Regions from separate parts of the Psychrobacillus sp. NPDC096389 genome, predicted to be linked through region 1. Evidence: predicted binding sites of a transcription regulator. Region 1 holds the regulator's gene; the other holds the start of a gene.
The links. Region 1 encodes CtsR, which represses protease genes until heat stress. Its sites were predicted from a motif close to ATGGTCAATAAAGGTCAAACA; they were not measured.
Positions count from the first base shown of each region.

Region 2: the regulator CtsR is predicted to act here: its motif matches at 1,152-1,172, upstream of ACIQ38_RS21735 (ATP-dependent Clp protease ATP-binding subunit).

Region 1 covers NZ_JBIWFB010000007.1:158,811-162,013, forward strand. Annotated here, with positions in the region: gene rsgA (ribosome small subunit-dependent GTPase A) at 1-376, shown strand, start outside; gene ACIQ38_RS16955 (CtsR family transcriptional regulator) at 1,300-1,767, shown strand; gene ACIQ38_RS16960 (UvrB/UvrC motif-containing protein) at 1,789-2,334, shown strand; gene mcsB (protein-arginine kinase McsB) at 2,324-3,203, shown strand, end outside.
Region 2 covers NZ_JBIWFB010000012.1:112,369-115,571, reverse strand. Annotated here, with positions in the region: gene ACIQ38_RS21750 (hypothetical protein) at 212-529, opposite strand; gene ACIQ38_RS21745 (hypothetical protein) at 517-885, opposite strand; partial or broken gene ACIQ38_RS21740 (YqkE family protein) at 922-1,026, shown strand; gene ACIQ38_RS21735 (ATP-dependent Clp protease ATP-binding subunit) at 1,235-3,203, shown strand, end outside.

The DNA of each region.
Region 1 (3,203 bases):
TCGACATACAACGACACATAGAGAGCTTACATTACTACCGGATGGCGGGTTACTAATCGATACTCCAGGGATGCGAGAATTTCAACTTTGGGATACAAGTGAGGGAGTAAGTGCAAGCTTTAAAGATATTGAAGAACTTGCCGAAGGGTGCCGCTTCCGAGACTGTAAACATGTGAAAGAACCAGGATGTGCGATACAAGAAGCTATATATACTGGTGCGCTTAAAGAAGATCGATATAAAAGCTATGTAAAACTAATGAGAGAACTTGCACATATCGAACGAAAAAATGATGTCGCCGCTCGAAAAGTAGAACGTGATAAATGGAAACAAATTACGAAAACGCAAAGAAGTAATTACAAAAAGAAAAGTAAATAATGCGATAAAAAACTACTAATTCATGTGATTAGTAGTTTTTTTATCTTTTAGGGAATAATAAAGTAGATGATTTGGCGCGGTTTATAGATAATGTGTCTTAGTGACCACTGTGATTTTCGCTGCAGCCGTACGCTTTCCGCCGGGTGAGCGATGAGCCATTCCCGCCGCTTGCGCGTACGTTGGAATGGCTCATTTGCTCACGCATCCGGCTGGAGTCGACGTCTGCAGCGAAGATCAATACAAGTTACCTACTTATTTAGTATCGTCTCGATTAAAACAATTATCTTTTCATGGAGTGTATCCAGTAAATGGTTTAGAGCAACCAACTAGTCATTGAAAGCAACTAAATCTACTCCGAAAGCAACTAAACTTAGGACGAGAGCAACTAAATCGCTGATGAGAGCAACTAATTCTTGAAACAGTAAGTTAACTTGGAGTGAGACGTCGATGTTTTCGACAATTTTCTAGGAATAATATGTAGTAAAGCCTGCTAAGCTTGCCTAGGCACATCTGCTAGATAGTGGTTGTCGCGTGACATCATTTATTGTGAATTTTCCACTACGATTAGTTAGTATTTTCCGTTGATTTTCTCTGCAGGTCGGCGACTCCGAAGGGATCAAGTGAGTAAGATGAGACTTCACAACGTACGCGCGTAGGCGCGGCGATGAAGGCTCATCACTCCCCCCCCCGGAAAGCGTCCGTCCTGCAGCGAAAATCACAGCGGTCGCTACGACGCTTTATCTCTATACTATACAACTTCTTCCGAAGCTCAAAAATAACATACATATAAAGCCTATTCATGTTTTTTTATTTGAAATTTCGGGAACACTGTAGGGAGAATCGTATCAATTGCACATCCATAATTTTCTCGTTATAATATAGTCAAAGTTAGTCAAAGTCAGTTTGCGAGAAGAGGTGAGAAGGTGAAAAATATATCTGACATTATTGAAGGTTATTTGAAGTCAATTATCGAAGAAGAGAGTAGGGGACAAATTGAAATAAAAAGAAGTGAAATTGCTGAAAAATTTCAGTGTGTCCCATCACAGATAAATTATGTGATCAATACTCGATTTACCCAAGATCGTGGATACTTAGTGGAAAGTAAACGCGGTGGCGGTGGATATATTCGAATCCTCCGTGTGCGGGCGCATACGAAAGCTGATTTGATTGAGCATATAATACAAAGTCTAGAAAATGGCGCATCTGAATCGGTAACAGAAGATATCGTGTTTCGATTAATTGATGAAGAAGTTATTTCTAATCGAGAAGCAAAACTCATTTTAGCTGCCCTTAATCGTACAACACTTGCTATTCCACTACCGGCAAGAGACGACTTGCGAGCACGTATCCTATGCGCAATGTTACTGACATTAAAATACGAAAAAAAGTGAAAACGAACGGGGTGTTGAAAAGTGATTTGTGAAAATTGTAAGCAAAGACCAGCAAAAGTAACGGTTACGCAAGTGCATAATGGAGAGCACTTTGAAAGACATTATTGTGAGGTCTGTGCAAATAGTCTTCACCCGTTTTATGTAGAATATAAACAAGATCCATTATCTCTTCACCACCTATTATCGAATTGGTTCAATCAAACAGAACAGAAACCAATGCAACAAGTACAAAAGAAACCTCCGTTAGAATGCGAATCGTGTGGTTGGTCTATTCAACGATTTCTAGATGAAGGTAAATTTGGCTGTGCCGCTTGTTACAATAGTTTTCGTCATCAGCTGCCTACTGTGTTTAAACGTCTACATAACGGAAACGTGGAACATGTAGGGAAAGCACCTGGTGCATTTGGTGAAAAATTAGCTTTGAAAAAACGTATTGAAGCAATACGATTGCAGATGAAAGAAGCAATTGAAACAGAAAAATTTGAAGAAGCAGCATTGCTAAGAGATGAGGCAAGAGAGCTAGAGGATAAGCTTGTCGCTGGAGGTGAAGAAACGCATGTCGATTGAACGGTTTTTAGATAATTCAATTTCCAGTTGGATGGCAGGAGATGGGGAACATTCCGATATTGTCATGAGTACAAGAATTCGACTAGCTAGAAACTTAAATGGATACCGATTCCCGCTTGCATTTACAGAGGACGAAGCGCATAAAATTGACCAATCCGTTTCGGCTACATTATTAGACGCCGATGAAGATTTACAGATGAACTTTTCTTCTATTCAAATAAAGGATCTGTCCGAATTGAGTCGCCAAGTGCTTGTAGAAAAGCATTTAATCAGTCCTAAACTAGCAAATTCTCCGGAGACTGGTTCTGCTCTAATATCTGATGATGAAGCTGTTAGTGTAATGGTCAATGAAGAAGACCATATCCGTGTTCAGTGCTTATTTCCAGGTCTTCAAATTCAAGAAGCTTATAGTCAGGCAGATGCGATTGATCGCGTGTTAGAAAAAGAATTATCTTACGCGTTTGATGAACAATTCGGTTATTTAACAAGCTGTCCTACTAATACGGGGACTGGGCTACGTGCTTCTGTCATGATGCATTTGCCAGCTTTAACGATAACGAAACAAATGACTCGAATCATCACTATTATTTCTAGGTTAGGAATGGTTGTAAGAGGGATTTACGGGGAAGGTAGTGAAGCGCTCGGGAATGTATACCAAGTATCCAATCAAACAACGCTTGGTAAATCAGAGGAAGACATAATTGCCGATCTTCAAAGCATAACCGAACAAATTATTCAAAAAGAAAGAGAAGCAAGGGATGCACTCTTAAAGCATTCGGCCAATACACTAGAGGATCGGTTATATCGTTCTTTAGGGACATTGTCATATGCACGTATCATGACGACGGAAGAGGCAGCAAAATGTCTAT
Region 2 (3,203 bases), on a different contig from region 1:
GTTCGTGGAAAATCTAAGGTCGAACACGAAATCGGCCTTGCATTAATGGCCGTGAATATCCGAAAATATACGGCAAGAGTATAAGCTCTTGTCCGTATAATCTTAAAATAAAATGAAAAAAGTGAAATCGCGCGTGCGATTTCACTTTTTTCATTGATTGAGACTACTTCTGTCCCAGCCTCTTTTGAGTAATTTTAGTTTTAAATAATTATTAAATCACATCATCGTAAATGGATGTGGCACTGAATACAATTTCGCCCTTGAGTAGCGAATCTAAATGCCACCACCATTCTTCTGTCGACTCTTTCGACGATGAAAAGTCATAGGCTTTACTTGTATGTTCAAAAACTCGTTCCGCATGACTTAGTAATCTTATATCATAGGCAGCTAACATTTTTTTCTCTTCTTTTGTAAGTGACAAATGATGTAATTCGCTTCGAATATGGAATGTTTCAAGCATTTCAAAAGGGCTTGTTTCACAATCAGTGACTCCTTGGCCATAAAGATTTATTAATGTCATTCGATCCATGAAAAAACCTCCTTCACTGTAACGATATAATTATATCCTTTTTCTTTAGATAAGTAACGCTGGGGTGAACTAGTTAACATTGCTGTTTCCATAATTGTATCTTCACCAATGATGATTATCCAATTATTTGCGGAAAAAACCATATAGCGTTGTTCAAAATGTTTCAGTTGATAAATGTAAACGTTACTTTGGTTATTTGTAACTATATCAATAATTAACTTATTGTATTCTTGCAAAGTAGATTCTAAAGGTAGATCACGTCTATCAATTCGTTTCCTTAAATGCAGTAAATCTTTCCCGGGTTTCCATTGTGGTCCATGTTCTTTATAGGTTTGAATGATTTGAAATTCTTGCATTATTACATATAGATTATCTTCATAAAGTTCCATTAAGAAGAACGACAAGCGCAGCTAGCTTTTGAAAGAAAGCAAAAAGAAAAAAATAAAACGTTTGATGAACTACTTGATGAATATGGATATGGTGGTTCGAAGTTTTAGGTGAAATTCAATTATTAATAAAGGACTGCTTAGAAATAATACATTTCTAGGCAGTCTTTTTTGTTACCAATTTTGTTTAATAATCTATTTGTTTATTAATCAACAATACCCAAGCAAATTATTTGAAAGTCAAAAAAGGTCAGTGTATACTAATGTCAAAGGTTAAAGATAGTCAAAGTCAAATGATTATTTGAAGGAGGACATATATATGAAATGTCAATATTGTAATAAAAACGACGCAACGATGAGTTTGAAAGTGCAAGTGAATCATCAAGGAATGCAAATGCACTTATGTCATACGTGTTTTCAAGATATTCAAAACCAATTGACTGCAGGAAAAATGCCTTCATTTAGTAATGACGGACAATTTTACTCTGAAGCAAATGGTAGTCAGCGAGCACGAACACAAACAAGACAGATTGGGGAGCAAAACAGCAATAGCTTGTTAGACAAACTTGGTAAAAATATATCAAACGATGCTAAAGATGGTCGTATTGATCCAGTTATCGGACGTGATCAAGAAATCAAACGTGTCATCGAAACTTTAAACAGAAGAAATAAAAATAATCCGGTGTTAATCGGGGAACCGGGTGTTGGTAAAACAGCAATCGCCGAGGGACTTGCAGTAAAAATTCATGAAGGCGATGTACCGGTAAAATTGATGAATAAACAAGTGTACTTGTTAGATGTCGCTTCGCTCGTAACGAATACGGGTATTCGAGGACAGTTCGAAGAGAGAATGAAACAATTGATCGAAGAACTGGAAACTCGGCAAGATGTAATTTTATTCGTCGATGAAATTCACTTACTCGTTGGTGCTGGAACAGCAGAAGGTTCACAAATGGATGCTGGGAATATTTTAAAACCTGCTTTAGCACGTGGCGGATTACAACTTATCGGTGCTACTACGCTTAAAGAATATCGTCAAATTGAAAAAGACGCTGCTCTTGAGCGCCGTTTCCAACCGATTATCGTAAAAGAACCATCTACAGAAGATACGATTCATATTTTAAATGGAATTAAAGATCGTTATGAAAACTTCCATGAAGTGCACTATCCGGATGAGACAATTCAAGCATTTGTGACCTTATCCGAGCGTTATATTCAAGATCGATTTTTACCAGATAAAGCAATTGACTTGATGGATGAAGTAGGGGCGCGATTAAATCTAACCCATGCATCTGCCAATTCAGAGTCTATTGGAACACGTCTAAACGAAGTCATTCAACTAAAAGAACAAGCGGCAGAAAAAGAAGATTACGAGAAAGCTGCAAATTTACGTTTTGAGGAAATCCAGTTACGCAAACAATTGGAGCAAGCCAAACAAAATGGCGACACGCCTCAAGTAGAAGTGACGGTTGCAGATATCGAATTAATTGTAGAAGAAAAAACGGGAATTCCTGTAACCAAACTTCAAGCTGCAGAACAAGCGAAAATGAAAGGTATCGCAGAAAATCTAGGTAAAAAAGTGATTGGGCAAGAAGATGCGGTCACTAAAATCGCCAAAGCCATCCGTCGCAGTCGTGCAGGGCTTAAGTCTAAAGATCGTCCAATTGGTTCCTTCTTATTTGTTGGTCCAACAGGTGTAGGTAAAACTGAAATCACAAAAGTGCTAGCAGAAGAACTATTTGGTTCACGCGACGCATTAATCCGTCTGGATATGAGTGAATATATGGAGAAACATTCGGTGTCTAAAATTATTGGTTCCCCTCCAGGCTATGTAGGACATGAAGAAGCAGGTCAACTGACAGAACGTGTTCGACGTAATCCATATTCCATTTTACTGCTGGATGAAATAGAAAAAGCACATCCAGATGTGCAAAATATGTTCCTGCAAATCATGGAAGATGGTCGTTTGACAGATTCCCATGGTCGAACAGTTAGCTTCAAAGATACGGTTATCATTATGACAAGTAATGCGGGAACAGGCGACAAAAAAGTAAGTGTAGGATTCAATCAAACCGTACATGAATCTGTCAACATGCTTGAAACGTTAGGTGCTTATTTCAAACCGGAATTTCTTAACCGTTTCGATGCTATTGTCTCATTCAATGAATTAACGGAAGAAAATTTACTTCAAATCGTAGACTTGATGCTGGAAGATTTACAAGGTACGATTGCGGAAAATGATATGGACATCACCATTTCAGCAGAAGCAAAACAAGCCTTGGTCAAAC